Regions from separate parts of the Pseudomonas fjordensis genome, predicted to be linked through region 1. Evidence: predicted binding sites of a transcription regulator. Region 1 holds the regulator's gene; each other region holds the start of a gene.
The links. Region 1 encodes FliA, which starts transcription of late flagellar genes. Its sites were predicted from a motif close to CTAAAGTTTNNNNNNNNNNNGCCGNTAA; they were not measured.
Positions count from the first base shown of each region.

Region 1 (9,982 bases):
TCGTGTTGCTGGTGTGCGTGTACGCCTTGCGACCACTGGATTTTGCGGTATTCCCCACCATTCTGTTGGTGGCGACCCTGCTGCGCCTGGCATTGAACGTGGCCTCCACGCGGGTGGTGATGCTCCACGGCCAGGACGGCCACGCCGCCGCCGGTAAGGTGATCCAGGCGTTCGGTGAGGTGGTGATCGGCGGTAACTACGTGGTTGGTATCGTGGTGTTCGCGATCCTGATGATCATCAACTTCGTCGTGGTGACCAAGGGCGCCGGGCGGATTTCCGAGGTGAGCGCGCGGTTTACCCTCGACGCCATGCCCGGCAAGCAAATGGCCATCGACGCCGACCTCAACGCCGGCCTGATCGACCAGGGCCAAGCGAAGGCTCGCCGGGCCGAAGTCGCCCAGGAGGCCGAGTTCTACGGCTCCATGGACGGTGCCAGCAAGTTTGTGCGCGGTGACGCCATCGCCGGCCTGTTGATTCTGTTCATCAACCTGATCGGCGGCGTGGCCGTCGGTATGTTCCAGCACGGCATGACATTCGGCGATGCTGGCAAGGTGTACGCCTTGCTGACCATCGGTGACGGTTTAGTGGCGCAATTGCCATCACTGTTGTTATCCACAGCGGCGGCCATCATGGTCACCCGTGCTTCGGGCTCCGAAGACATGGGCAAGCAGATCAGCCGGCAGATGTTCGCTTCGCCCAAGGCCCTGGCCGTGGCGGCGGGCATCATGGCGATCATGGGTATTGTGCCGGGCATGCCGCACTTCTCGTTTTTGAGCATGGCGGCCCTGGCGGGGGGGGCGGCGTACCTGTTCTGGAAGAAGCAGAACCAGGTCAAGGTCCAGGCCGAGCAGGAGATCGCCCGTCAACAGGAGCTGCTGCCATCCCCGGCCCGTGCCCAGGAAACCAAGGAGCTGGGCTGGGACGACGTCACGCCCATCGACATGATTGGCCTGGAAGTCGGCTACCGCCTGATCCCACTGGTCGACCGCAACCAGGGTGGGCAACTGCTGGCGCGGATCAAGGGCGTGCGCAAGAAGCTGTCCCAGGACTTGGGCTTCCTGATGCCCACCGTGCATATCCGCGACAACCTCGACCTGGCCCCCAGCGCCTATCGCCTGACGCTGATGGGGGTGATTTTGGCCGAAGCCGAGATCTACCCGGACCGCGAACTGGCGATCAACCCAGGGCAGGTGTTCGGTACGCTCAACGGCATCACCGCCAAAGATCCGGCTTTCGGCCTGGAAGCGGTGTGGATCGAAGTGAGCCAGCGCAGCCAGGCGCAGTCCCTGGGTTACACCGTGGTGGATGCCAGTACCGTGGTCGCCACGCACCTCAACCAGATTCTCTACAAGCACTCCCACGAGTTGATCGGCCACGAGGAAGTCCAGCAATTGATGGGCTTGCTGGCCAAATCGTCGCCAAAACTGGCCGAAGAACTGGTGCCGGGCGTGCTGTCGCTGTCGCAGTTGCTCAAGGTGCTGCAAGCGCTGTTGGCCGAACAGGTGCCCGTGCGCGACATTCGCAGCATTGCCGAGGCCATCGCCAACAATGCCGCCAAGAGTCAAGATACTGCCGCTCTGGTGGCGGCGGTGCGTGTCGGCGTGTCCCGCGCAATCGTGCAAAGCATTGTAGGCACTGAGTCCGAGCTGCCTGTGATCACCCTGGAACCCAGGTTGGAACAAATATTGCTCAATAGTATTCAGAAGGCAGGGCAAGGCCAGGAAGAGGGCGTTTTACTGGAGCCAAGCATGGCTGAAAAGCTGCAGCGTTCGTTGATCGACGCCGCACAGCGCCAGGAAATGCAAGGCAACCCGGTGATCCTGCTGGTGGCCGGCCCGGTTCGCGCGATGTTGTCGCGGTTTGGACGCCTGGCTGTACCGAATTTGCACGTGTTGGCTTACCAGGAAATTCCTGACAATAAGCAAGTGACTATCGTCGCGACAGTTGGGCCCAATGGCTGAGGTAGTGGGTTATGCAAGTTAAGCGTTTTTTCGCCGCCGATATGCGTCAGGCCATGAAATTGGTCCGCGATGAGCTGGGCGCCGATGCCGCGATTATCGGTAACCGTCGGATTGCCGGCGGTGTCGAGCTGACGGCTGCCCTGGATTACACACCCCAGGCGCTGGCCCCGCGCGTGCCGAACATGGAACTCGAAGACGAGCTGCGCAAGACCGCCTCGCGTATTGTGTCGGCCCAGGCTGAGCTGAGCATGCGTGGCGACAGCGATGCCAGCACCAATCGCCAATTGTTCGCCGGCCTGCCGCTGACCGCCGCCGAGCCGCTGGTTGAACCCACCTTTGTCGAACCGCCGCGTCCTGCAGCGCCTGCCCCGGCTGCCGCAGTTGACCAGCGCGTGATCGACTCGATGCGTTTTGAACTCAATGGCCTGCGTGAATTGCTCGAAGTGCAGCTCGGCTCGCTGGCCTGGACCCAACTGCAAGGCAGCAAGCCGCAGCAAGCCAACCTGTGGCGTCGCTTGCAACGCATCGGCCTGTCCGGCCCGTTGTCCCGCGACCTGCTGGCCTTGACCGCTGAAGTCGAAGAGCCCCGTCAGGCCTGGCGCATGTTGCTGGCGCACTTGGCGCGCATGATCGCCACGCCGGAAATCGAACCCCTGGAAGAGGGCGGTGTGATCGCCATGGTCGGCCCCGCCGGCATGGGCAAGACCACCACCCTGGCCAAGCTGGCCGCCCGTTATGTGCTCAAGTACGGTGCGCAGAATATCGCGCTGGTGAGCATGGACAGCTACCGCATCGGTGCCCAGGAGCAGCTCAAGACCCTGGGCCGCATCCTCAATGTGCCGGTGACCCATGTCGACCCGGGCCAGTCCCTGGCCAATGCCCTCGAGCCGTTGCTGCGCAAGCGCGTGGTGCTGATCGACACCGCCGGCCTGCAAGCCAGCGACCCGGCGCTGCGCATGCAGCTCGAAAGCCTGGCCGGGCGTGGCATCAAGTCGAAAAATTACCTGGTGCTTGCAACCACCAGCCAGAAACAGGTTCTTACCGCTGCCTATCACAGCTACAAGCGTTGCGGCCTGGCCGGCTGCATCCTCACCAAGCTCGACGAAACCGCGAGCCTGGGCGAGGTATTGAGCCTGGCCATCAGCCATGAATTACCGGTTGCCTACCTCACCGACGGGCCGCGGATCCCGGATGATCTGCATCTGCCGCGCCGTCATCAGTTGGTCAGCCGTGCCGTGAGTGTGCAAATGCAAGACGAGCCTAGCGAGGAAGCGATGGCCGATATGTTCGCCGACCTTTACCACCACCCCGCAAAACGGGTGGGTTGAGGCAGGATGAACACCGTGAAATGTACCTACATCGATGGTCTGCAAGCGATTCACGCGGCCAAGCCATGTAGCCTGCGTCTAAGCAAGACAAGGTAAAGAAATAAAATGGGCAGCATGCATCCCGTACAGGTGATCGCGGTGACCGGCGGCAAAGGTGGCGTCGGGAAAACTAACGTGTCAGTGAATTTGTCCCTGGCGCTGGCAGAGCTTGGCCGTCGCGTCATGCTGCTGGATGCTGACCTGGGCTTGGCGAACGTGGACGTTCTGCTGGGGCTGACACCCAAACATACCCTGGCCGATGTGATCGAGGGCCGCTGTGAGCTGCGCGATGTGCTGCTCCAGGGCCCCGGAGGCATTCGCATCGTGCCGGCGGCCTCGGGCACCCAGAGCATGGTGCACCTGAGCCCCGCGCAGCATGCCGGGTTGATCCAGGCGTTCAGCGACATCGGCGACAACCTCGACGTGCTGGTGATCGACACCGCCGCCGGCATCGGCGAATCCGTGGTCAGCTTTGTGCGCGCCGCGCAAGAAGTGCTGCTGGTGGTGTGCGACGAACCCACCTCGATCACCGATGCCTACGCACTGATCAAACTGCTTAACCGTGACTACGGCATGAACCGCTTTCGCGTGCTGGCCAACATGGCCCAGAGCCCGCAGGAAGGGCGCAACCTGTTCGCCAAGTTGACCAAGGTCACGGATCGTTTCCTCGATGTGGCTTTACAATACGTCGGCGCAGTTCCCTATGACGAGTGTGTGCGCAAGGCCGTGCAAAAGCAGCGTGCGGTCTATGAAGCGTTCCCTCGTTCGAAATGCGCACTGGCGTTCAAGGCCATTGCCCAGAAGGTCGATACCTGGCCGTTGCCCGCCAACCCGCGGGGGCATCTGGAGTTTTTCGTCGAGCGTTTGGTGCATCAGACGAGCGCAGGACCGGTGCTATGACATCCAGCGGCTACAACCTTTACAAAAAGTCGGCACGTGACAGCCAGGGCGAATTGATCGAGCGCTATGCGCCGCTGGTCAAGCGCATTGCCTATCACCTGTTGGCGCGCCTGCCCGCGAGTGTGCAGGTTGAAGACTTGATCCAGGCCGGCATGATCGGCCTGCTGGAAGTCTCGACCAAATACGACGCCAGCAAGGGCGCCAGTTTCGAAACGTATGCGGGTATCCGTATCCGTGGCGCGATGCTCGATGAAGTGCGTAAAGGCGATTGGGCGCCGCGTTCGGTACACCGCAATACGCGCATGGTCAGTGATGCAATTCGTGCAATTGAAGCAAAAACCGGTCGTGACGCTAAAGATCATGAAGTTGCGGCCGAACTCCAATTGAGTCTCGACGATTACTACGGGATTTTGAACGATACCTTGGGCAGCCGCCTGTTCAGTTTCGACGACCTTTTACAGGACGGCGAACACGAAGGGCTGCACGAGGACGGCGCGAGCGCCCATACGGAGCCGTCGCGCGACCTGGAAGACGAACGTTTCCAGGGCGCGTTGGCCGATGCAATCGCCAACTTGCCGGAGCGTGAGCGGCTGGTGCTGGCGCTGTACTACGACGAAGAGCTGAACCTCAAGGAAATCGGTGAGGTCCTGGGGGTCAGCGAATCGCGTGTCAGCCAGTTGCATAGCCAGTGCGCAGCCCGCTTGCGGGGGCGATTGGCCGAGTGGCGCGCGCGCTGACAGGCAGTGTGGGGACACTGCAGACGCTACCGTGAAACCGCAGGGTTTTGCGGGTGAGTACCGTGGTGCCCTGGGCAGTCCTTTTTGTGTAACGCCTGTTGATTGAAATGGCGCGTCCAGGTGCTGGGCGCGTTTAAGACTGCTTGGAGGTCGAATTGGACAAGAACATGAAAATCCTCATCGTTGATGACTTCTCAACGATGCGGCGGATCATTAAAAACCTGTTGCGTGACCTTGGGTTCACCAACACGGTCGAGGCGGATGACGGCCTGACGGCCATTCCGATTCTCAACAGCGGGAGCATCGACTTTCTGGTGACCGACTGGAACATGCCGGGCATGACTGGTATCGACCTGCTGCGCCACGTGCGCGCCGATGAAAAACTGCGCAGCCTGCCTGTGCTGATGGTGACCGCCGAAGCCAAGCGTGAACAGATCATCGAAGCCGCCCAAGCCGGGGTCAACGGTTACGTGGTCAAGCCATTCACGGCACTGGCCTTGAAAGAGAAGATCGAGAAAATCTTCGAACGCATCCACGGCTAATGCCATCGCGGGGGAGCTATGGAGCATAACGAAACGTCACAGGGCGACTTTGAGTCGACCCTGAAAAAACATGCTCACCAGTTGGTCGACAGCCTGGAAAAAGGCCAGTTCGCCGATGCGGTGCAGTTGATCCATGAGCTTAACCAGACCCGTGACCGCGGCCTGTACCAGGAAGTGGGCAAGCTCACACGCGAGCTGCACAGCGCAATCGTCAATTTCCAGATTGACCCGCGCATGCCCCAGGCCGAAGAAATTTCCCAGATTACCGATGCCACTGAACGCCTGTCCTATGTGGTCAGGCTGACTGAGGCGGCGGCCAACCGCACCATGGACCTGGTGGAAAACGCCACGCCTCTGGTCAATGGCATGGCCACCGAAGCCCAGGCCTTGAGCCAGGACTGGGGCCGCTTCATGCGCCGCGAAGTCGGTGCTGAAGAGTTTCGTGAATTGGCGCGTCGCGTCGACGGGTTCTTGTCGCGCAGCGAACAGGAAAACCGCACGGTGGCCAGCAACCTCAACGACATCCTGCTGGCCCAGGATTACCAGGACCTTACCGGTCAGGTGATCAAGCGCGTGACCCAGTTGGTCACCGAAGTGGAAAGCAACTTGCTCAAATTGGTGCTGATGGCCGGCCAGGTCGATCGTTTTGCCGGCATCGAACATGACCGCGAAGCGATCCTCTCGGAAAAAGATCCACAAAAACATCTCGCCAAGGGTGAAGGTCCGCAGATTCATGCCGATAAACGTGAAGACGTTGTGTCAGGTCAGGATGACGTAGATGACCTGTTATCCAGTTTAGGCTTCTAAGGAGCACCCACATGAGCTTCGGCGCCGATGAAGAAATCCTTCAGGATTTCCTTGTAGAGGCCGGCGAAATTCTAGAGCAACTGTCCGAACAACTGGTCGAGCTGGAAAGCCGACCGGATGATGCGAACCTGCTCAATGCAATTTTTCGCGGTTTTCACACTGTAAAAGGGGGCGCCGGCTTCCTCCAGCTCCATGAGCTGGTGGAGTGCTGTCACATCGCCGAGAACGTTTTCGACATCCTGCGCAAGGGTGAGCGTCACGTCGACTCGGAACTGATGGACGTAATTCTCGAAGCACTGGATGCGGTCAACGGCATGTTCAGCCAGGTGCGTGAACGTGCACCGATCACCGCCGCCACGCCGGAACTGCTGGCCGCCCTGGCGCGCCTGGCCGAACCTGCCGACACCGCGGCTGCGCCGGTGGTCGAGGCCGCGCCGGAGCCGGTGGCGCAAGCCGAGCCGGACGTGACCGACAGCGAGTTCGAACAACTGCTCAACTCCCTCAGCGCGGTCAAGGCCCAAGCTGAATCGCCGGTGCAGCCTGCCGCGACGCCGAGCAGTGAAGACATTACCGACGCTGAGTTCGAGTCGTTGCTCGACCAGTTGCACGGCAAAGGCCAGTTCGCAGCAGATGCCGTGGCACCGCCTGCCGCAGCGCCAGAAGCGCCCGCTGCCAACGCCAGCACCGATATTACCGACGACGAATTCGAGGCACTGCTCGACCAACTGCATGGCAAAGGCACCTTTGTGGCCGAAGCCCTGCCCGAGGTTGCTGCCACGGCCGCCGCTGCGCCAGCGGCCAGTGCCGCACCGGCCGGCGACGGGCTGATCTCTGATCACGAATTCGAAGCCCTGCTCGACGAGTTGCACGGCAAAGGCAAGTTCAGCGAAGTGGCCCCGGCCGCTGCCGCCCAGGTTGCAGCGCCAGCCGCTGCCACTGCGGCACCGGTTGCTGCCAAACCTGCGCCGGCTGCCAAGCCTGCACCTGCCGCCGCCCCGGCCCCTGCGCGTGCAGCGGCGCCGGCAGCAGCGGAAAAACCCGCCAGCGAAGCCGAGACCACCGTGCGCGTGGATACCGCGCGCCTGGACGACATCATGAACATGGTGGGCGAATTGGTGCTGGTGCGTAACCGCCTGGTGCGCCTGGGCCTGAACAGCGGCGACGAAGCCATGCAGAAGGCCGTGTCGAACCTCGACGTGGTCACCGCCGACCTGCAAACCGCGGTGATGAAAACGCGGATGCAGCCGATCAAGAAAGTCTTCGGCCGTTTCCCGCGTCTGGTTCGCGACCTGGCACGCCAACTCAAGAAAGAAATCAACCTGGAACTGGTGGGCGAAGAAACCGACCTCGACAAAAACCTTGTCGAGGCCCTGGCCGACCCGCTGGTCCACTTGGTGCGCAACGCGGTCGACCACGGCGTAGAAACCCCGGAAGAACGCGAAGCCGCCGGCAAGTCCCGCAACGGCAAAGTGATTTTGGCGGCGGAACAAGAGGGCGACCACATCCTGCTGTCGATCACCGATGACGGCAAGGGCATGGACCCGACCATCTTGCGCAATATCGCAGTCAAGCGCGGCGTGATGGACAAGGATGCCGCCGACCGCCTGACCGACACCGAGTGCTACAACCTGATCTTTGCCCCGGGCTTTTCGACCAAGACCGAGATCTCCGACGTGTCCGGGCGTGGCGTGGGCATGGACGTGGTGAAGACCAAGATCAGCCAGCTCAACGGCTCGATCAATATCTACTCGACCAAGGGCCAGGGCTCCAAGATCGTCATCAAGGTGCCGTTGACCCTGGCGATCATGCCGACCCTGATGGTAATGCTGGGCAACCAGGCGTTCGCCTTCCCGCTGGTCAACGTCAACGAGATCTTCCACCTCGACCTGTCGCGCACCAATGTGGTGGACGGCCAGGAAGTGGTGATCGTGCGCGACAAGGCGTTGCCGCTGTTCTACCTCAAGCGTTGGCTGGTGGCCTCGGCTGCCCACGAAGAACAGCGCGAGGGCCATGTGGTGATTCTGTCCGTGGGCACCCAGCGCATCGGCTTTGTGGTCGACCAATTGGTGGGCCAGGAAGAAGTGGTGATCAAGCCTTTGGGCAAGATGCTGCAGGGCACCCCAGGCATGTCGGGCGCAACCATTACCGGTGACGGTCGCATCGCACTGATTCTCGATGTTCCGAGCATGCTCAAGCGTTACGCCGCACGGCGTATTTGATTCTGGTGGGGCAGGGCGGTCATGCCCGCCCCGCCTAACGGAGTGTTTATGGCAGTCAAGGTCCTGGTGGTGGACGATTCGGGTTTCTTCCGCCGCCGCGTCTCGGAAATTCTTTCCGCTGATCCAACGATCCAGGTGGTCGGCACGGCCACTAACGGCAAAGAGGCGATCGATCAAGCCATTGCCTTGAAGCCAGACGTGATCACCATGGACTACGAGATGCCGATGATGGATGGCATCACGGCCGTGCGCCACATCATGCAACGTTGCCCCACACCGGTATTGATGTTTTCCTCGCTGACTCACGAAGGCGCGCGGGTGACCCTCGACGCCTTGGATGCCGGCGCGGTGGATTTTTTGCCGAAGAATTTCGAAGACATCTCGCGCAACCCCGACAAGGTCAAGCAGATGCTGTGCGAGAAGGTGCACAGCATTTCCCGCAGTAACCGTCGCAGCCTGTTCAGCACACCCGCGCCAGCCCCCACGCCTGCGCCCGCAGCAGCGGCGCCGACGTCGTCGTTTGCGCGCCCGGCGCCTGCGCCCGTGGCCCGGCCTGCGGCAGCGCCGGTACGTGCCGCCGCAACGCCGAGTGCCCATTCGCCCGCGCCCAAGCGCAAGGCTTACAAGCTGGTCGCCATCGGCACCTCCACCGGCGGCCCGGTGGCCTTGCAGCGGGTGTTGACCCAACTGCCGGCCAACTTCCCGGCGCCGATTGTGCTGGTGCAGCACATGCCTGCGGCGTTCACCAAAGCCTTCGCAGAGCGCCTGGACAAGCTGTGCCGCATCACCGTCAAGGAAGCCGAGGATGGCGACATCCTGCGTCCTGGCCTGGCCCTGCTGGCGCCGGGCGGCAAGCAGATGATGGTGGACGGGCGTGGCGCGATCAAAATCCTGCCGGGCGATGAACGCCTGAACTACAAGCCGTGTGTGGACATCACCTTCGGCTCGGCAGCCAAATCCTATGGCGACAAAGTTCTGGCGGTGGTGCTCACCGGCATGGGCGCCGATGGCCGTGAAGGCGCGCGCTTGCTCAAGCAGGGCGGCAGCGCCATCTGGGCCCAGGATGAAGCCAGTTGCGTGATCTATGGCATGCCCATGGCCATCGTCAAGGCTGACCTGGCCGATGCGGTCTACAGCCTGGACGACATCGGCAAGCATCTGGTGGAGGCCTGCCTCTGATGGATGTGTTGAGCCTGATCGGCATCACCATGGCGTTTGTCGCCATCATTGGTGGCAACTACCTGGAAGGCGGCCACCTCGGCGCCTTGGCCAACGGCCCGGCAGCGCTGATCGTGATCGGTGGCACCGTGGGCGCGGCGTTGTTGCAGTCGCCCCTGAGCTCGTTCAAGCGTGCCATGCAGATTCTGGTGTGGATCATTTTTCCGCCACGGGTCGATCTGGCAGGCGGCATCGACCGCGTGGTCAATTGGAGCCTTACCGCCCGCAAGG
Region 1 is NZ_OZ336860.1:4,722,425-4,732,406, reverse strand. It holds gene flhA (flagellar biosynthesis protein FlhA) at 1-1,961, shown strand, start outside; gene flhF (flagellar biosynthesis GTPase FlhF) at 1,973-3,289, shown strand; gene fleN (flagellar synthesis regulator FleN) at 3,395-4,228, shown strand; gene fliA (RNA polymerase sigma factor FliA) at 4,225-4,965, shown strand; gene ACWHXD_RS21495 (chemotaxis response regulator CheY) at 5,133-5,507, shown strand; gene ACWHXD_RS21490 (protein phosphatase CheZ) at 5,526-6,314, shown strand; gene ACWHXD_RS21485 (chemotaxis protein CheA) at 6,326-8,533, shown strand; gene ACWHXD_RS21480 (protein-glutamate methylesterase/protein-glutamine glutaminase) at 8,582-9,712, shown strand; gene ACWHXD_RS21475 (flagellar motor protein) at 9,712-9,982, shown strand, end outside.

Region 2 (9,982 bases), 1.7 Mb from region 1:
TTGAGGGGCGTCAGACCTTGAACTGACGCAAAAGCCCATCAAGCTGTTCACTCAAGCCACGCAACTGTGCACTCGCCACGCTGGACTGCTCCGCCGCCAATGCGGTGCTGTGGGACAGCCCGGCCGCCTGGGTGACGTTCTGGTTGATGTCTTCCACCACATGGGCCTGTTGCAGGGTGGCGCTGGCAATCGAGGCGTTCAGGCCGTTGAGGTTGTGCAGCGCCTGGCCGATGGCGGTGAGGCTTGCGCCCGCCTGGCCGGCTTGTTCAATAGTCAGTTGCGAGGCGCTGTGGCTGTCGCTGATGACCTTGACCGCCGCTTCGGAGTGACCTTGCAGGCGCTCGATCATCACCTGGATCTCGGCGGTGGATTTCTGCGTGCGCTGGGCCAGCAGGCGCACCTCGTCGGCGACCACCGCAAACCCACGGCCTTGCTCACCGGCGCGGGCGGCTTCGATGGCGGCATTGAGGGCGAGCAGGTTGGTCTGGTCGGCGATGGAACGGATCACCTCTAGTACCCCACCGATCTGCGTGCTTTCGCTGGAGAGCGTGCGGATCACCTCCACAGCCTGGCTGATAGTGGTGGAGAGCTGGTCGATCTGCTGCAAGCTACCGTCGATATTGACCTGGCCCTGTTGTGCCTGGGCCTGGGCATCGCGCATTTCGCTGGCAGCGTGCTCGGCATTCTTGGCCACGTCCTGCACGCCGTAGGTGACTTCGTTGATGGCGGTGGCCACCAGTTCCATCTGCTGCGATTGCTGCTGGCTGCGGTCGTGGGCCTGGCTGGCGTTGTGGCCCAGCTCGGTGGACGACTGGCCCAGGGCGTTCGCGCACACCTGCAACTGGCCGACCACCTGGCGCAGCTTGGCGGTAAAGCTATTGAAGTGCTGGGCCAGTTGCGTCAATTCGTCACGGCCGTGGGTGTCGAGGCTGTGGGTCAGGTCGCTTTCGCCGCTGGCGATATTGCCCATGGCATTTACCGCCGCCTGCAACGGCTGCACGATGCTGCGGGCAATCAGCACCACTAGCACGGCCATCATCAACGCAATGCCCAGGCCAATCGCCGAGGCCTTCCACACCTGGCCCCTGAATTCGGCCTGCACATCGTCCACGTAGACGCCGGAGCCGATAATCCAGCCCCAGGGTTCGAACAGTTGGATGTACGAGGTTTTCTCTACCGGCGCTTCGGCGCCGGGCTTCGGCCAGCGGTAGTTGACGATGCCGGCGCCCTTGGCCTTGGCCAGGCTCACGAATTCGTTGAACACGGCGAAACCGTCCGGGTCGCGAATCGCCGAAAGGTTCTGGCCGTCGAGCTTGGGGTTGGCCGCGTGCATGATCATCACGGGGGTGAGGTCGTTGATCCAGAAGTAATCATCGTGGTCATAACGCAGGCCGCGCACCGCGCTCAAGGCCTGTTGTTGCGCGGCGTCGCGGGTCAGTACGCCGGTTTTCTCCAGGTTCTGGTAATACCCGAGTACGCCACTGGCGGTCTGCACCACGTGCTGGGTCTGCTGGCGCTTGGCCTGGTAGAGGTCGCCGTGGATCTGGTTGAGCATCAACAGCCCCAAGGCCAGCAGCATCAACACGGCGACTATCAGGATCAGCCAAAGGCGGCGGCTGATCGACATGCTGCGCAAACTGTTCATCGTCCTGTCACTCCCTGCTCTTTATAATTGTGGTGCTGCTTCGAGATTTCCGGCGTGTCTGATAGGCTTTCGGCCCGGAATCGAAAAACCTGAGTACTGCCTGATTTTTCACGGAATTTTTGCAGACCGGCGTTGAGAATCAACCGCGGGCGCTTGTGTGCGCTCGTCGTCAGTGAACTTAAAAAAGACTAAGAGGCATGCCCCGTGCATGACCTTTGGAGACAGCATGGATTTTTGGACCGCCATACAGGCATTGATTCTCGGCATCGTCGAGGGGCTTACGGAGTTCTTGCCGATCTCCAGCACCGGCCACCAGATCATCGTCGCCGACCTGATCAATTTTGGCGGCGAGCGTTTCGAAGCCTTCAACATCATCATCCAGCTCGGCGCGATCCTGGCGGTAGTCTGGGAGTTTCGGCGCAAGATCTTTGACGTGGTTATCGGCCTGCCGACCCAGCCCAAAGCCCGACGTTTCACGGTCAACCTGATCATTGCCGTATTGCCGGCAGTGGTACTTGGGGTGATCTTCGCCGACCTGATCAAGCACTACCTGTTCAACCCGATCACCGTGGCCACGGCGCTGGTGGTGGGCGGCGTGATCATGTTGTGGGCTGAACGCCGCCAACATGCGGTGCGGGCTGAGACCGTCGATGACATCACCTGGAAAGACGCCCTGAAAGTCGGCCTGGCCCAGTGCCTGGCGATGATCCCGGGCACCTCGCGCTCCGGTGCGACGATCATCGGCGGCCTGTTGTTCGGCCTGTCACGCAAGACCGCCACCGAGTTCTCGTTCTTCCTGGCGATGCCGACCATGGTGGGTGCAGCGGTGTACTCGGGCTATAAGTACCGTGACCTGTTCCAGCCCGCGGACTTGCCGGTGTTCGCCATTGGCTTTGTCACCTCATTCATCTTCGCGATGATTGCGGTCAAGGCCCTGCTCAAGTTCATCGCCAGCCACAGCTATGCGGCGTTTGCCTGGTACCGGATTGCCTTTGGCCTGGTGATCCTGGCGACCTGGCAATTCGGCTGGATCGACTGGACTGCGGTCAAGCCATGAGCATCCAGCACCCACGCCTGAAGGCGCTGCTTTTTGTGCTGCTGTGTGCCGCGCCGCTGCTGGGCTCGGCCTTGCTGTGGTATCGCGGCGAAACGGTCATCCCATTGATGGCTTACGGCGTGGTCAGTGTAGTGGCGTTCTTCCTGTACTGGAGCGATAAGCGCAAAGCACAGACTGAAGGCTGGCGCACCCCGGAAAACATCCTGCATGCGGTGGAGCTGGCCGGCGGTTGGCCGGGGGCGTTGATCGCCCAGCAGGTGTTCCGGCACAAGACGCGCAAGGTGTCTTACCAGGTGCTGTTCTGGGTGATTGTGCTGTTGCACCAGGTGTTCTGGCTGGACCAGTTGTTCTTGGGCGGCACCTTGCTGTCAATCCTCTAGCCGCAAGCCAATCTGCGTGCGCTTGGGCAGCTTGCTCACCACCAACTGGTGGGAGCGCTGCAACAAGCCGCGCAGTTCCTCAGCGCCCAAAGGGTAGGGCGTGTTCATGATGACCCACTGGGCCCTGGCCAAATAAGGCGCCGGGTGGATGCCCGGCCGGTCGACGTGGCCCAGGAACAGCTCCTTGTCGACCTTGAAGGCCAGCGATTCACCGCGCAGGTTCTGTAAGGCGAACATCTTGTTGCCGGCAATCGAAAACACCCTCACGCCGCCCCATTTATAGTCTTCCCGTGCGCCTGGCAGGTTCAGGCAGAAACCTGCGACTTGTTCTTCTGTCATGCTCATAACAGCCGATCTCCACAGCCCTTGAAGCCTTCTTCCAGATAGTCGATCCAGGCCCGGATGGCCGGCAGCACACCGCGCCGGTGCGGGTACACCGCCTGAAGCCAGCCGCCCGGCAACGACCACTCCGGTAGCAATTGCACCAGGCGGCCATTAGCCAGTTCTGCTTCGCAGTACATCATTGGCAGCACCGTAAAGCCCACGCCCATCATTGCGCTGGCCTTGCGCACGATAAAGTCTTCGATGCCCAAGCGCGCCTCCATCACTAGTTCGTGCATGTTGCCCTGGGGGTCGATGATGCGTTGGTGCACCATTCGGTCGGCCTCGAGTGCGCCAAGGATTGGCAGCTGCTTGAGGTCTTCCAGGGTTTCGACCCGCCGCTCACGCATGAAAACGGGGCTGGCCACCAGCACGGTATGCGCCTGGCGCAGGCGTTTGGTGACCAGCAACGGGTCTTCGTCGCCCAGTTCGCGTACGCGCAGCGCTACATCAATGCCTTCGGCCACCAGGTCGACGCGGCGATTCACCAGGGTCATGTCCAACTGCACCAACGGGTGGGCGGCCAAAAAACCGGCTACCAGCTCCGGCAGGATCTGCTGGGCCAGGCCCACCGGGCAACTGACCCGCAAGCGCCCCCGTGGTTCGCTGGACATGCTGGCCACGGCCTCGTCGGCCATTTCCGCTTCCAGCAACATGGCCTGGCAGTGGCGCAAGTAGCGCTCACCCACGGCGGTAAGGGTCAGTTGCCGGGTGGTGCGTTGCAGCAGGCGTGCACCCAGGCGGTCTTCCAGCTCGGCAATGCGCCGTGACAGCCTGGATTTGGGAATCCCGAGTAGCCGGCCAGCGGCAGCAAAACCGCCGGCTTCGACGACTTTGGCGAAATAGTAGAGGTCGTTGAGGTCTTGCATGGTGGGCCTATTGTCCTGTCAGTGGGACAAACTATCGCATTTCAGATGGCTTATCGATCATTGGTTTCATGCGTAGCATCACCACCATCTGATCGCCACTGTCGATCCCACCTCGGAGATCCATCATGAAACTGTTGCACATCGATTCCAGCATCCTCGGCGACAACTCGGCCTCCCGTCAGCTCAGCGCGGGTGTGGTCAAGGCATGGCAAGCCGCCCAGCCGGGCGTGGAAGTGACTTACCGTGACCTCGCCAGCGAAGGCATCAACCATTTCTCCGGCGCTACCCTGGGTGCATTGGGCACTGCCGCCGAACTGCGCGATGCGGCGCAAAAGCACGAGGCAGAACTGAGTGCATCGTCGCTGGCTGAATTCCTCGCCGCCGATGCCGTGGTAGTGGGTGCGCCGATGTACAACTTCACCATCCCCACCCAGTTGAAAGCCTGGATCGACCGCATCGCGGTAGCCGGCCAGACCTTCCGTTACACCGAAGCCGGCCCTGAAGGCCTGTGCGGCAACAAGAAGGTCATTATTGTCTCCACCGCCGGCGGCCTGCATGCCGACCAGGCCTCGGGCGCTGCCCACGAAGGCTACTTGAAGCTGCTGTTCGGTTTCCTCGGCATCACCGACATCGAGATCGTTCGCGCCGAAGGCCTGGCCTACGGTGATGAAGTGCGCAGCAAAGCCATGAGCGACGCCAACGTGCGCATCAACGAGCAACTGTTCGCCGCTGCGTAAGGCTTATGTAAATTTGCTCTGTCCTCGGCTTCATTCTGAAACCGAGCGCCTAAACTCTGTATTCTGATCGCCTGAGCGCGAGCGGAGTACGGAGTTTTTTCGTTGTGGCCCAGGTTATGCAGACATCCATTCGATACCCTGGACTTTTTATTCGACAGGCCGGTTCTTGTGCAGCAAAGGTGGACATCCCCATGATGCGTCTTTGTGCTGTTTTGGTTCTTTCGCTGTTGGGCGGCCTGGTTTCAGTGCACGCCGCGCCGGCACCGCACCCCCATTGGAGCGTGGGGTTTCATCGCATGAGTTTTCTCGACCCGCTGGATGCGCAGCCGATGAAAGCCATCGCGTTCTACCCCTCCACCGATGCCGAGCGCTCCACCGCGCTGGGCGCCTACCATGTGGCGGCCAGTGAAGATGCCAAGGTGGCGATCGGGCGATTCCCGATGCTGATGTTGTCCCACGGCAATACCGGCACGCCGCTGGCCCTGCATGACCTGGCCACCGCCTTGGCACGCAAGGGTTTTGTGGTGGTGGCGGTGCTGCATCCCGGGGACAACTACAAGGACCACAGCCGCCTGGGCACTGTGAGCAATTTATATGGTCGGCCGATCCAGATCTCCCAGGCGATCACCGCCGCCTTGGCCGAGCCGATGCTGTCGCCCTTTGTGGATATCGATCAGATCGGTGTCATCGGTTATTCCGCCGGTGGTGAGACGGCATTGATCCTGGCCGGCGCCAAGCCTGATTTCGAACGTCTGCGCCGCTACTGCCAAGAGCGCCCCGAAGACCGCGACGCGTGCACTACCAAGGGCGAACTGGTGGTCGACCGCGACGATTTGCAACCCCAGGCCGACCCGCGCATCCATGCCTTGATGCTGATGGCGCCGCTGAGCTTGATGTTTGGCCGCCACACCCTGGCGGACGTGCATGTGCCGGTGCTGCTCTACAGTGGCGATGGCGACCAGTTGGTGGCCGTGGACAAGAACGCCGCCGCCCTGGCGCGCAAGTTGCCGCAGCCCCCGGATTTCAAACTGTTGGCCGGGGCCGGGCACTTCGTGTTCATGGCGCCGTGTGACAGTGACCAACTGGCGAGCATGCCGGCCATTTGCACAGATGCCGATGGCGTCGATCGCGAAGGCATCCACCGCGACCTGGTCTCCGAGGCCGGGCGTTTTTTCAGCCATACCCTGGGTGAGGCCACCCGCGCCGGCTTGCAAACCGCTGATCAGTAGGCGCGGCGCCTGAGCAGTACGGTCAGGCCGAGCGCGCTGACCGACAGCAACGCCGCGCAGAAGAAGATCCAGCCATAGCCGAGGTTCAACGCCACGGCGCCCATCAACGGCCCGGCAATCGCCAGGGCCAGGTCGAAAAACACCGCATAGGCGCTCAGCCCCGCGCCGCGGCTGCTGTCCGGCACTTGCTTGATCGCTTCCACGCCGAGCGCCGGGTACACCAACGACAAGCCAAAGCCGGTCAACCCGGCGCCGATCAAGGCCACGCCGGTAGACGGCGCCAGCCACAACAGCGTCAGGCCCAGGGTTTCGATCAGCATGCAGGCGATGGCGGCGGTGAACCCGCCAAACCGGCTGATGGCTGAGATAAACACCAGGCGCGAGAGAATAAAGCACACACCAAATACCGTCAGGCAATACGCCGCACCGGTCCAGCCACGATTGAGGTAATACAGGGTGATGAAGGTCGTCAGCGTGCCGTAGCCAATCGAAGCCAGGCACAGGCTGGCGCCGAATGGCGCGATACGCCCGAACACCGCCCAGAACGGCAGCCGCTCGCCACGCACCACTGGCACCGAGGGTTTATTGCGGATCAGCACCAGGCCCAGCGCCGCCAGCACCGCCAGGGCAATACCGAGGCTGGTGTAGCCGTAGTCAGCCACCATCACCACGCCAAGGGGCGCACCAATGGCGATTGCGCCATAAGAGGCGATGCCATTCCAGGAAATCGAGCGAGCGGTGTGCTCAGCGCCCACGGCGCCCATGCACCAACTGATGGTCCCCACGCCAATCAGGCCCTGGGCCACGCCGAGCAACAGGCGACCGGCGATCAGGATACCCAGGCTCACGCTCGGTAGGCTTTCCAGCAGGGTGGCGATGAAGGTCAGTACACCGCTGATCAGAATGCCGGCCAGGCCCAGCACGATCGCGCGTTTGGTACCGACGTTATCCGACATCCGCCCAGCCATCGGACGGCTGAGCAGCGTGGCCAGGTACTGCGAGCCGATGGTCACCCCGGCAATCACGGCGCTGAAGCCCAGTTGCTCGTGCACATAGCCTGGAATCACCGCGATCGGCAGGCCGATGCAGATAAAGGCAATGAAGGTGTAGAAGACGATGGAAACGATCTGCAGGGTGATCGACAGGGAGGAGGGGGCGGCAGGCATGAATACTCAATCGCTGGCGGGCGGTAAAGCATCATGGCATATCCCGCCTGCCTGTAGGAGCGAGCTTGCTCGCGAAGAACGTCAACGATAACGCGGGTTGCCTGATTCTGCGCGGTGCTCTCAGGTTTTTCGCGAGCAAGCTCGCTCCTACAGTAGTGTGCATGCGAAAAGCCCCGTCACAGGGACAGGGCTTTTTCTTGTAGCTTGCAGCTCAGTGCGGCTCTTAGAACACCACACCCTGGCTGCGCAGATAGTCGTCATAGGTGCCGCTGAAGTCGATCACGCCGCTAGGGCTCAACTCGATAATGCGGGTGGCCAGGGACGATACGAACTCACGGTCGTGGCTGACGAAGATCAGCGTGCCCGGGTAGTTCTCCAGCGCCAGGTTCAGCGCTTCGATGGATTCCATGTCCAAGTGGTTGGTCGGTTCGTCCATGATCAGCACGTTCGGCTTTTGCAGGATCAGCTTGCCGAACAGCATGCGCCCTTGTTCACCACCGGAGATCACTTTGACCGACTTCTGGATCTCGTCGTTGGAGAACAACATGCGGCCCAGGGTGCCACGAATCATTTGCTCGCCTTGGGTCCATTGGCCCATCCAGTCGAACAGGCTCACGTCGTCTTCGAAGTCGTGGGCGTGGTCCTGGGCGTAGTAGCCCAGCTCGGCGGCGTCGGTCCACTTGATGCTGCCGGCGTCCGGGGTCAGTTCGTTGACCAGGGTGCGCAGCAGGGTGGTCTTGCCGATACCGTTGGGGCCGATGATCGCCACGCGCTCGCCGGCTTCAACCTGGAAGCTGAAATCCTTGAACAGCGGCTTGCCGTCGAAACCCTTGGCCATCTTCTCGACCATGACCGCCTGGCGGTGCAGCTTTTTGTTCTGCTCGAAACGGATGAACGGGCTCACACGGCTCGACGGCTTGACTTCGGCCAGCTGGATCTTGTCGATCGCCTTGGCACGGGACGTGGCCTGCTTGGCTTTCGAGGCGTTGGCCGAGAAGCGGCTGACGAAGGATTGCAGTTCGGAGATCTGCGCTTTTTTCTTGGCGTTGTCCGACAGCAGTTGCTCGCGGGACTGGGTCGCCACGGTCATGTACTCGTCGTAGTTGCCCGGGAACAGGCGCAGCTCGCCGTAGTCCAGGTCAGCCATGTGGGTGCACACGCTGTTCAGGAAGTGACGGTCGTGAGAGATGATGATCATCAGGCTGGAGCGCTGGGTCAGGATGTTTTCCAGCCAGCGGATGGTGTTGATGTCCAAGTGGTTGGTCGGTTCGTCGAGCAACAGCACTTCAGGATCCGAGAACAGTGCCTGGGCCAGCAATACGCGCAGCTTCCAGCCTGGGGACACTTCACTCATCGGGCCGAAATGCTGTTCCAGGGGAATGCCCAGGCCCAGCAGCAGTTCACCGGCGCGGGATTCGGCGGTGTAGCCGTCCATCTCGGCGAACTCGGTTTCCAGCTCGGCCACGGCCATGCCGTCTTCTTCGCTCATTTCCGGCAGCGAGTAGATGCGATCGCGCTCGGCCTTGACCTTCCACAGCTCCTCGTGGCCCATGATCACGGTGTCGAGCACGGTGAATTCTTCGTAGGCGAACTGGTCCTGGCGCAGTTTACCCAGGCGTACATTCGGCTCGAGCATGACCTGGCCGCCGGACGGGTCGAGGTCGCCACCGAGGATTTTCATGAAGGTCGACTTGCCGCAACCGTTGGCACCGATCAAACCATAGCGGTTGCCGGCGCCGAACTTGACCGAGACGTTCTCGAAGAGCGGCTTGGCGCCGAACTGCATGGTGATGTTAGCTGTGGAGATCAATTACTTTACCTATCAATGGGTTGCGAGCGTGACGGCAGGTGCCTTCAGGCATGCGTCAACAGCGACATCAAGGCGCGAAACCCGGTCGCTGAACACAAAATTTGGGATGTGTGTTGGAATTTGGCGCGCATTGTCGCATATGTCAGGCGACAGTTGTATGGCGAGCGAAGGATGGTTTTGCCAAGGTCTCCGGCATGGCCAGCCACAACAGCATCAAGGCAGCGGCTGCAACCGCCGCCAACGTCAGGAACGCCGCGTTGTAGCCAGCCTGCTGCACCACGAAACCGGCCAGGCTGCTACTGAGCGCCGCGCCGAGGCCAAATACGGTGGAGAGGGCGCCCAGGCTGACGTTGAAGCGCCCGGTGCCTTGGGTCAGGTCTTTGACGATCACCGGGAACAGGGCGCCGAAAATGCCGGCGCCGATACCGTCGAGCATCTGCACGGCCACCAGCCAGTAGGGGTCGCTGGACAAGGTATAGAGCACGCCACGCAGCGGCAGTATCAGGAAACCTGCAAGCAACAGCGGCTTGCGCCCCCAGACATCGGCCTTGAGCCCGACCAGCCAGGCCATCGGCACCATCACCAATTGGGCGGCGACGATGCAGGCTGAAGTCAGCGGGGTAGCCATCTGCAGATTGATCTGCGCCAGTTTCTGGCTGACCAGCGGCAGCATCGCGGCGTTGGCCAGGTGAAACAGTGCGCAGCAGA
Region 2 is NZ_OZ336860.1:3,027,324-3,037,305, forward strand. It holds gene ACWHXD_RS13550 (methyl-accepting chemotaxis protein) at 11-1,645, opposite strand; gene ACWHXD_RS13555 (undecaprenyl-diphosphate phosphatase) at 1,872-2,702, shown strand; gene ACWHXD_RS13560 (DUF1294 domain-containing protein) at 2,699-3,082, shown strand; gene ACWHXD_RS13565 (MmcQ/YjbR family DNA-binding protein) at 3,071-3,427, opposite strand; gene ACWHXD_RS13570 (LysR substrate-binding domain-containing protein) at 3,424-4,332, opposite strand; gene ACWHXD_RS13575 (FMN-dependent NADH-azoreductase) at 4,458-5,069, shown strand; gene ACWHXD_RS13580 (alpha/beta hydrolase family protein) at 5,261-6,298, shown strand; gene ACWHXD_RS13585 (MFS transporter) at 6,292-7,464, opposite strand; partial or broken gene ACWHXD_RS13590 (outer membrane lipoprotein carrier protein LolA) at 7,503-7,628, shown strand; gene ACWHXD_RS13595 (ABC-F family ATPase) at 7,688-9,274, opposite strand; gene ACWHXD_RS13600 (MFS transporter) at 9,417-9,982, opposite strand, start outside.
Region 2: the regulator FliA is predicted to act here: its motif matches at 1,712-1,739, upstream of ACWHXD_RS13550 (methyl-accepting chemotaxis protein).

Region 3 (9,982 bases), 3.3 Mb from region 1:
CGCGCTTCAATCGTGCCATCCTGCCCAAGCCTGAGGGCGCGTTGCATGACTGGGAGATCTTTGTCGGCCTGGCCAAGGCATTTGCGGCGCACACTGGTGCGGTGCTCAAGCCCACCGTGCCACCGGCGCAGATGATCGACTTCGGGCTGCGAGCGGGTGCCTATGGCGACGCATCCAGTCATAAACTCTCGGTGGCCATGCTGGCGGATCATCCCCATGGCGTGGACCTGGGGCCGCTCAAGCCCAACCTCGCGGCACGTTTGAAAACCGCGGATGGCAAGGTGCAAGCGGCACCGACGGTGATCCTGGCAGACCTGGCGCGTTTCGCCGCGCAGCCGGTGCCGGTGGCCGACGAACTGTTGCTGATTGGCCGACGGCATGTGCGCAGCAATAATTCCTGGATGCATAACTATCACCGGCTGGTGAAGGGCAAGCCACGCCATCAACTGTTGATGCACCCCGACGACCTGACCCGTCGGCAGTTGAGCGATGGCCAGCGGGTGCGAGTGAGTTCGCGCACCGGCATGATCGAAGTGGAAGTGGTGGCCAGTGCGGACATGATGCCGGGCGTGGTCAGCCTGCCTCACGGCTGGGGCCACGGTCGCCCGGGCGTGCAGATGAGCATCGCGAACAGCCAGCCGGGCGCGAGTGCCAATGACTTGACCGACGAGCGGCAATTGGATGAGTTGTCGGGTAATGCGGCGCTCAACGGCGTACCGGTGAAGGTGGCGGCGGCCTGAGCATCCTGCTGGATTTTTGCGTTACAATGCGCCACCGTGCCGACCCGTGAGTCGCAAAGTTCCTGCAGAGGTGTTCCATGGATATCATCGAAACGATCAAAGAGCAGATTGCCAACAACACCATTCTGCTTTACATGAAGGGCGCACCTAACGCGCCTCAGTGCGGTTTCTCCGCAAAAGCGTCCCAGGCCGTCATGCAATGCGGCGAGAAGTTCGCTTACGTGGATATCCTGCAAAACCCTGAAATCCGCGCCAACCTGCCAAAGTACGCCAACTGGCCGACTTTCCCGCAGCTGTGGGTAGCCGGTGAGCTGGTTGGCGGTAGCGACATCATCACTGAAATGGCAGCTGATGGTTCGCTTCAAGAGCTGATCAAGGACGCGGCGCAAAAAGCAGCGGCCAAGACTGACGCCTGATTGGCGAGCAATAAAAAGCCCCGCTTCTCACAAGAGAGCGGGGCTTTTTTTGAGCTTTTCTGTAGGAGCGAGCTTGCTCGCGAAGGTCGCCCAGGCAACGCGTTAAATCAGATGCGCTGCGTGATCGTTGACGTTCTTCGCGAGCAAGCTCGCTCCTACAGTGATAACAAACGCAGTTATTCGCCCATCTGCGATTGCAGGTAATTCTCCAGGCTGACCTTGTCGATCAGGCCCAGTTGAGTTTCCAGCCAGTCGATATGCTCTTCCTGGTCTTCCAGGATATCTTCCAGCAGTTCACGGCTGCCGAAATCGCCCTTGGTTTCGCAGTGGGCAATCGCGGCTTTCAGGTCGCTGTGGCTCTTGCGCTCAAAGCCCAGGTCGCTGCTGATCATTTCCTGGGTGTGCTCGCCGATGTTCAGCTTGCCCAGGTCTTGCACGTTCGGCAGGCCTTCCAGGAACAGGATGCGCTTGATCAGCGCGTCGGCGTCCTTCATGGCTTTGATCGATTCTTTGTATTCACGCTTGCCGAGCTTTTCCAGGCCCCAATCGTCGTACATGCGTGCATGCAGAAAGTACTGATTGATCGCGACCAGTTCATTGGCAAGGATTTTGTTGAGTTGCTGGATGACTGAGATGTCGCCTTTCATGACTGGGGTCCTGCCCTGTAATAGCTGTGTATAGGGCAGAGTCTGAGCGGTGAAAATCCTAGTGTCAAACCTAAGTTATTGAATAATAAATGAAAATTAATCGGAATAAGAATGTTTGTGTTCCGCGTCTAAGCGCTAACTAGTTGAATTAATGGCATAAAAAAACCGGACACTAGGTCCGGTTCTTCAAAACATGCCTATTCAGGCGTGTTTAAATTCTGCTGGGTAGGGGAGCGCGGCCTGGGCTGTCTGCAGCTGCGTCAGGGTTTCCCGTACCACTTGCTTGGCCAGGCAAGCACATTTGCCACACTGGCTGGCAACGCCGGTGGTCTCACGTACTTCCTTATAGCTGCAGCAACCTTCGTAGATTGCTTCGCGGATTTGTCCGTCGGTGACGCCAGTGCAGAGGCAGACATACATAAGTGAGAACCGTCGCGGGTTTATGGCTTAAGTGCGATGGATCTTAATGTTAACGAGAATGATTGTCAAAATAGTTTCATCGACAATCCAGCGCGCATCGCCCATGCGCTGACGAACGGTTTTTTCGGTGTATGATGGTCGGTCTTTACGAAGCGTGATTGCGTCATGTTTCTGTCGATTTTGACCGGCAGACTCGACCTGTCCTTTTACTTCAATCGTCACCCCCTACATCAGGAGATATCCAATGAGCGTACTCGTCGGTAAACAAGCCCCGGATTTCGACGTACCAGCCGTCCTCGGCAATGGCGAAATCGTTGACAGCTTCAAACTGTCTGAAGCCATCAAAGGCAAATACGGCCTGGTGTTCTTCTACCCGCTGGACTTCACCTTCGTCTGCCCTTCGGAGCTGATCGCCCTGGACCACCGCATGGACGATTTCAAGGCGCGCAACGTTGAAGTGGTCGCGGTTTCCATCGACTCCCATTTCACCCACAACGCCTGGCGCAACACCGCCATCAATGATGGCGGCATCGGTAAAGTCAAATACACCATGGCTGCCGACATGAAGCACGACATCGCCAAGGCCTACGACGTTGAGTCCGAAGGCGGCGTGGCGTTCCGTGGCGCGTTCCTGATCGATGACAAGGGCGTTGTGCGCTCGCAGATCATCAACGACCTGCCGCTGGGTCGTAACATGGAAGAGCTGATCCGCCTGGTCGACGCGCTGCAATTCCACGAAGAGCACGGCGAAGTCTGCCCTGCCAACTGGAAAAAAGGCGACAAAGGCATGAACGCTTCGCCAGAAGGCGTTGCGGCTTACCTGACCGAGAACGCTGGCAAGCTGTAAGCCAACGTCACGGTATAAAAAAACCGGCCTGAGAAGGCCGGTTTTTTTGTGGGTGGGGACTTGCTCCCATGACGGCCTGACAGCCGACGCTGATCTAACTGACGCGCCGCGTTCTAAATGTGGGAGCTGGCTTGCCTGCGATGACGGCCTACCAGCCGACACTTTTCCACCTGACACCCCACAATCCAACTGTGGGAGCGGGCTTGCTCGCGAAGGCGGCCTGGCAGGTAACACAGTTGGATTGTGTGCATATCCATTGCTGCGGTAACGGCCACTTAGGGTTCCGCCCTGACGGCGGCTCACTTTCGAAAAGCGCGAAAGTAAGCAAAGCGCTCTTGCCCCACCACTCGGCACCTCGCTTGCGTTCGGCCAGCGTGGTTTAACGGGGCGCCTGAGATCAAGATCAAAAGCAGATCAAGAGCGGCTCGCTTCGCATCGTGGTTACCGTGGGCTGCGACAACCTACAAAATTGTGTAGGTACCTATGCTCATCGGGGGCTCAGTCGTTGAAGTCTTCCCAGCCACCCATCTGTTTCCAGCGATTGACGATGCCGCAGAACAGCTCGGCAGTCTTCTCGGTGTCGTAGCGGGCCGAGTGGGCTTCACGCCCGTCAAAGTCGATACCGGCGGCCTGGCAGGCTTTGGCCAGAACGGTCTGACCGTAGGCCAGGCCGGCAAGGGTGGCGGTGTCGAAGCTGGAGAACGGGTGAAATGGGTTGCGCTTCATGTCCAGTCGCGCCACGGCGGCGTTCAGGAAGCCCAGGTCGAAACTGCTGTTGTGGCCGACCAGGATCGCGCGTTTGCAGCCATTGGCCTTCAACGCCTTGCGCACGCCACGGAAGATATCGGTCAGCGCCGCTTCTTCACTCACCGCCATGCGCAGGGGGTGGTCGAGCTTGATCCCGGTGAACTCCAGGGCAGCGGCTTCGATATTGGCGCCTTCGAAGGGCTCTACGCGAAAGAAATGCGTGTGCTCCGGGTACACAAAGCCTTGTTCGTCCATGCCGATGGTGGTTGCGGCAATTTCCAGCAAGGCATCGGTGGCGCAGTTGAAACCACCGGTTTCTACGTCGATGACGACCGGCAGATAGCCGCGAAAACGCTCGGCCATCGGATGGCGCGAGCCGCCACCGCCGTGCTCTTGTTCGTCGTCGTAATGGTCTTCACTCACTTGCTTTCCTCCAGCAGGCGCCAGCGCAGTGTTTCACCGGCGCGCAGCGGGATAACGGTCAGCTCGCCAAAGGGCAGGCTGGCAGGGGCGGTCCAGTCTTCACGAACCAGGGTAATGCGGTCGGTATTCGCCGGCAGGCCGTAGAAACGCGGGCCGTTGAGGCTGGCGAAACCTTCGAGCTTGTCCAGCGCGTTACGCTGTTCAAACGCTTCGGCGTACAACTCGATGGCGGCAAACGCGGTGTAGCAGCCGGCGCAGCCGCATGCGGCTTCCTTGGCGTGCTGGGCGTGGGGCGCCGAGTCGGTACCGAGGAAGAACTTCGGGCTGCCGCTGGTGGCGGCATCCAGCAGGGCTACCTGATGGGTGTTGCGCTTGAGGATCGGCAGGCAGTAGAAGTGCGGCCGAATCCCGCCCACCAGCATGTGGTTGCGGTTGTAGAGCAGGTGATGGGCGGTGATGGTCGCGCCAACGTTGGCCGACGCCTCGCTGACGAACTGCACGGCATCGGCGGTGGTGATGTGTTCAAACACCACTTTGAGCGTGGGGAACAGCTCGACCACACGACGCATGTGTTCATCGATGAAGATTTTTTCGCGATCGAACACGTCCACATCGCCACGGGTGACTTCCCCGTGGATCAGCAACGGCATGCCGACTTCCGCCATGGCTTCGATCGCCGGCAGGATCTTGTCGATACTGGTTACACCGGAATCGGAGTTGGTGGTTGCGCCTGCCGGGTACAGCTTGGCGGCGTGCACATAACCGCTGGCCTTGGCTTCGCGGATTTCTTCAGGCTGGGTGCGGTCGGTGAGGTAGAGCACCATCAACGGTTCGAAGCGGCTGCCGGCCGGTCGTGCAGCGAGGATGCGCTGGCGATAGGCGTCGGCCTCTGCGGCATTGCGCACCGGAGGTACCAGGTTAGGCATGATGATGGCACGGCCAAACGTGCGGGCCACGTCGGCCACGGTTTGGGGTAACGCAGCACCATCGCGAAGATGAATATGCCAGTCGTCGGGACGCAGCAGGGTCAGGCGGTCGGACATTGGGGATTCCAGGCGGGTCAATCTGGTGGGAATGCTACCGGAAAAGACTCTTGCAGGCACTCGCTATCAAGTTTTGCCGGATGCTACCGATATCTCCGGGTATGCCTTAACGATGTATGACGCTGTGAAGTGTTGTAGAAACCCATGGAGCCTCCCGTGCGCCAGTATTATCTAGCCCTGCTCAGTGTGTTCGCCAGCCTGCCTGCGGCGGCCCTCACGTTCCAGACACGTCTGGAGAATATTGAGTGGAAGGTAGAGGGCGATCAGTTCGAGTGCCGCTTGACCCAGCCGATCACCGATTTCGGTTCCGGTGAATTCGTACGCCGGGCCGGCGAACAGGCGACGTTTCGTCTGAAAACCTATGGCAGCAGCCTCGGCGCCGGCTCGGCAACCCTGTTGGCCGCTGCTGCGCCGTGGCAACCGGGCCGAGGTGATATCAACCTGGGGGCCGTGCGTGTCGGCAGCGGCGACGTGCTGTTCAATAGCTCCCAGGCCCAGGCCGGTCGCCTGTTCACCGGCTTGCTCGAAGGGCGCAGCCCGACCGTGCGGCATTACGGGCGTGAAGGCGGTTACTCGGAAATTCGCCTGTTGCCGGTGAAGTTCAACAAGGCCTATAACGATTATCAGCTGTGCACCACCAAGCTGCTGCCCATGAATTACGATCAGGTCAAACAGACCGAAGTCGGCTTCCCCGGTGGTGGCATTGAGCTGGACGCGGCGGCCAAGAAGAAGTTGTCTGTGATTCTGGCCTTCATGAAGGCCGATCCCACGGTCAATCATGTCGAGTTGAATGGCCATTCCGACAACAGTGGCAACCGTCTGACCAACCGCGACGTGTCGCGCCGCCGTGCCCTGGCGGTGATGGACTACTTCAAGGCCAACGGCATTCAGGAATCGCAGATCACCATGCGTTTTCATGGTGAAAGCTATCCCTTGGCGCCCAACACCAATGCTGCCAACCGTGCGCGTAACCGCCGTGTGAATATTCAGCTTGAGCGCGTGGCTGCCCCTGAGAAGCCGGCGCCCCAGGCCACTGCGCCTAGCAACCCGGCGGCTACCTCGTAAGAGCATGGGTAACTACGCAACTTCGGTATGACGCCGAAACTGTGGCGAGGGAGCTTGCTCCCGCGAAGACCTGTCAGCCGGCGCCTATCTACCTGAGGCACTGCGATCCAAATGTGGGAGCTGGCTTGCCTGCGAAGGCGGCCTAATAGTCAACACAGTTGGACCGGGTACATATCCATTATTTAGGTAACGGCCACTTAGGGTTCCGCCCTGACGGCGGCTCACTTTTGAAAAGCGCAAAAGTAAGCAAAACGCTCTTGCCCCACCACTCGGCACCTCGCCTAGGCTCGGTGTGCCCGAACACAGTCTTGAATCCGTGGGCCGCCGCCACGCGCCATCCATGGCGCGGGGCGGCTAACCCGGCGTCCTGCCGGGTTACCCACGAATTCAAGCCTGCGTTCGGCCAGCGTGGTTTAACGGGGCGCCTGAGATCAAAAGCAGATCAAGAGCAAGATCAAGAGCGACTCGCTTCGCATCGTGGTTACCGTTGAACGCTACCAGGGTGTGTAAATACCTATGCTCCATCGAGGCGACCATCGGTCGCCCACTCGACATAATCTGTCGCTTTATCTTCATTTGCTGTCGCGCCCCTGTAATTTCACGGTTTTGATCGGTAGAATCGTCGCCTTTCCGTACAACCCCGTGGAGTGATGGCATGGCCGACGTAAACAAGGTCGTTCTCGCGTATTCCGGCGGCCTGGACACTTCGGTGATCCTCAAGTGGCTGCAGGATACTTATAACTGTGAAGTGGTGACCTTCACCGCTGACCTGGGTCAGGGTGAAGAGGTCGAACCTGCACGTGCCAAGGCGCAAGCCATGGGCGTGAAAGAGATCTACATTGACGACCTGCGCGAAGAGTTCGTCCGCGATTTCGTCTTCCCGATGTTTCGCGCCAACACTGTCTATGAAGGTGAGTACCTGCTGGGTACCTCCATCGCACGTCCATTGATCGCCAAGCGTCTGATCGAGATCGCCAACGAAACCGGCGCCGACGCCATTTCCCATGGCGCCACCGGCAAGGGCAACGACCAGGTCCGTTTCGAACTGGGTGCCTACGCACTCAAGCCAGGCGTGAAAGTCATTGCGCCGTGGCGTGAATGGGACCTGCTGTCCCGTGAAAAACTGATGGATTACGCTGAAAAGCACGCCATCCCGATCGAGCGTCATGGCAAGAAGAAGTCGCCGTACTCGATGGACGCCAACCTGCTGCACATTTCCTATGAAGGCGGCGTGCTGGAAGACACCTGGACCGAGCACGAAGAAGACATGTGGAAATGGACCGTCTCCCCGGAGAACGCTCCAGACAAGGCGCAGTACCTGGAACTGACTTACCGCAACGGCGATATCGTCGCGCTGGACGGCGTTGAAATGACCCCGGCCACCGTACTGGCGACCTTGAACCGTATCGGCGGCCAGCATGGTATCGGCCGTCTCGACATCGTCGAGAACCGTTACGTGGGCATGAAGTCCCGTGGCTGCTACGAAACCCCAGGCGGCACCATCATGTTGCGCGCGCACCGCGCCATCGAATCCATCACCCTGGACCGCGAAGTCGCTCACCTCAAAGACGAGCTGATGCCCAAGTACGCCAGCCTGATCTACACAGGTTACTGGTGGAGCCCAGAGCGTCTGATGCTGCAACAGATGATCGACGCCTCCCAGGCTCACGTGAACGGTGTCGTACGCCTGAAGCTGTACAAGGGCAACGTGATCGTCACCGGCCGCAAGTCCGATGAGTCGCTGTTCGACTCCAACATCGCCACCTTCGAAGAAGACGGCGGGGCCTACAATCAGGCGGACGCGGCAGGCTTCATCAAGTTGAACGCACTGCGCATGCGCATTGCTGCCAACAAGGGCCGCTCGTTGTTCTGAGTCGTGCGCCTGTTGTGAAAATGGCCCCTTGCGCAAGGGGCCATTTTTTTGCCTGGGTTTTTATGGGCGCTTTAAAAGCAGAGCTGTTTATTAATGTTTAGCCTGTGTTTAAGGATTTTTTTTCGTAACTTGCGCAATTATTTTCCGTTTTTGTCATTTGTTTTTAAGTTTGAATGATTTTTTACATCTGGGGAGGAACTATGTCTGACAGAAAATTCACTCATGTAGTTGCAACGGATATGTGAATTGTTGAATTTTCTGTAGGAATTATGGAAGTGCTGAAATATGTTAAATGGAACTAATGGGAACGGTTGTTCCGGGTTGGTTTGTGCGCGTCATGGCGACAAGCAAGGGGCATTTCCTGAAAGTCTTGTGCGGCACGTTTACTTTCAGGGGCTGATGGGCACGATATTTCACTCAAAATATGTGCGCGCCGAGAAAGGTCTGAAAGCAACCATAAAGCTCCAAGCATCTAAGTTGGCGATTTTTTGTAGGTTAATTCCTATCTTCTTGTGGGTTGGGTCTCTGCCTGCTCTTGCTCGGGGTGGAATGCTATGCCAACTAGTAATCGACTAGGCTATTGTGTTTGCTCTAAATAATTCGAACAGCGAAATTGGACTTTCTCATGAATAAAGTGCTGATCGTGGATGATCATCCCGTCATTCGTCTTGCTGTGCGCATGCTAATGGAGCGTCATGGTTATGAGGTCGTTGCCGAGACCGATAACGGTGTCGATGCGTTGCAACTTGCACGGGAACATATGCCGGATATCGTGATATTGGATATCGGAATCCCCAAGCTCGACGGCCTGGAAGTTATTTGCCGGCTGGCTTCAACCAAGCAAGCCGTCTCGTTCAAGGTGCTGGTACTGACGTCCCAGGCCCCCGGCCATTTTTCCATGCGCTGCATGCAGGCGGGCGCCGCCGGCTATGTGTGCAAGCAGCAGGATCTGACAGAGTTGCTCAGTGCCATCAAGGCAGTGCTTTCCGGCTATAGCTATTTCCCGAACCAGGCGCTCAATTCGGTGCGCTCAACCATGGGCAATGCCAGTGAAGCCGACATGGTCGAACGCTTATCGGGGCGGGAGATGATGGTGCTGCAGCAACTGGCCCGTGGCAAAACCAACAAGGAGATTGCCGATGGCATGTTCCTCAGCAACAAAACCGTCAGTACCTACAAGACGCGCTTGCTGCTCAAGCTCAATGCCCGATCCCTTGTGGACCTGATCGAACTGGCCCAACGCAACGGCCTGGTCTAGGGAGGATATTGCACCCTTTGAATACCCGTGTAACCGGCAGAAAAAAGCCTCCGTCAGGGAGGCTTCCGGCCGTCAACGGCTCGATCAGAAATCGAAGTCGTAATCGGCCAGCTGTTTTTGCAAGCGTCGCTCTTCCAGAAGATTGTCGATAGTGCGGCGTTTGCTCAAATTGGTCTTGGCCACCTCTGGTGCAGGTGCCTCTAGATCATCGTCCTCCGACTCAACGAGGTCGTCTTCCACTACCAGGTCTTCTTTGCTGCCAGCGCTCATAAGGTCAACTCCAGGCTAAGACTGCCGTTGGGGCTCCTTATAGCGATAATCCGCGGACGGGTAAAAAAGATTTTTTCAATCGCCTGATCACAAAAATCAATAATCGCTCAATCGTCGGAGGTCTTGTCCTTGTATTCGCACAAGTCTTCGATACGGCAGCTGCCACAGCGCGGCTTGCGGGCCTGGCAAACGTAGCGTCCGTGCAGGATCAGCCAATGATGGGAGTCGAGCAA
Region 3 is NZ_OZ336860.1:1,422,353-1,432,334, forward strand. It holds gene ACWHXD_RS06290 (molybdopterin oxidoreductase family protein) at 1-740, shown strand, start outside; gene grxD (Grx4 family monothiol glutaredoxin) at 818-1,156, shown strand; gene bfr (bacterioferritin) at 1,333-1,803, opposite strand; gene ACWHXD_RS06305 (bacterioferritin-associated ferredoxin) at 2,005-2,223, opposite strand; gene ACWHXD_RS06310 (hypothetical protein) at 2,251-2,445, opposite strand; gene ACWHXD_RS06315 (peroxiredoxin) at 2,468-3,070, shown strand; gene rnt (ribonuclease T) at 3,569-4,240, opposite strand; gene pyrC (dihydroorotase) at 4,237-5,283, opposite strand; gene ACWHXD_RS06330 (flagellar protein MotY) at 5,440-6,348, shown strand; gene ACWHXD_RS06335 (argininosuccinate synthase) at 7,004-8,221, shown strand; gene ACWHXD_RS06340 (response regulator transcription factor) at 8,847-9,479, shown strand; gene ACWHXD_RS06345 (PA3496 family putative envelope integrity protein) at 9,564-9,749, opposite strand; gene nth (endonuclease III) at 9,857-9,982, opposite strand, start outside.
Region 3: the regulator FliA is predicted to act here: its motif matches at 5,349-5,376, upstream of ACWHXD_RS06330 (flagellar protein MotY).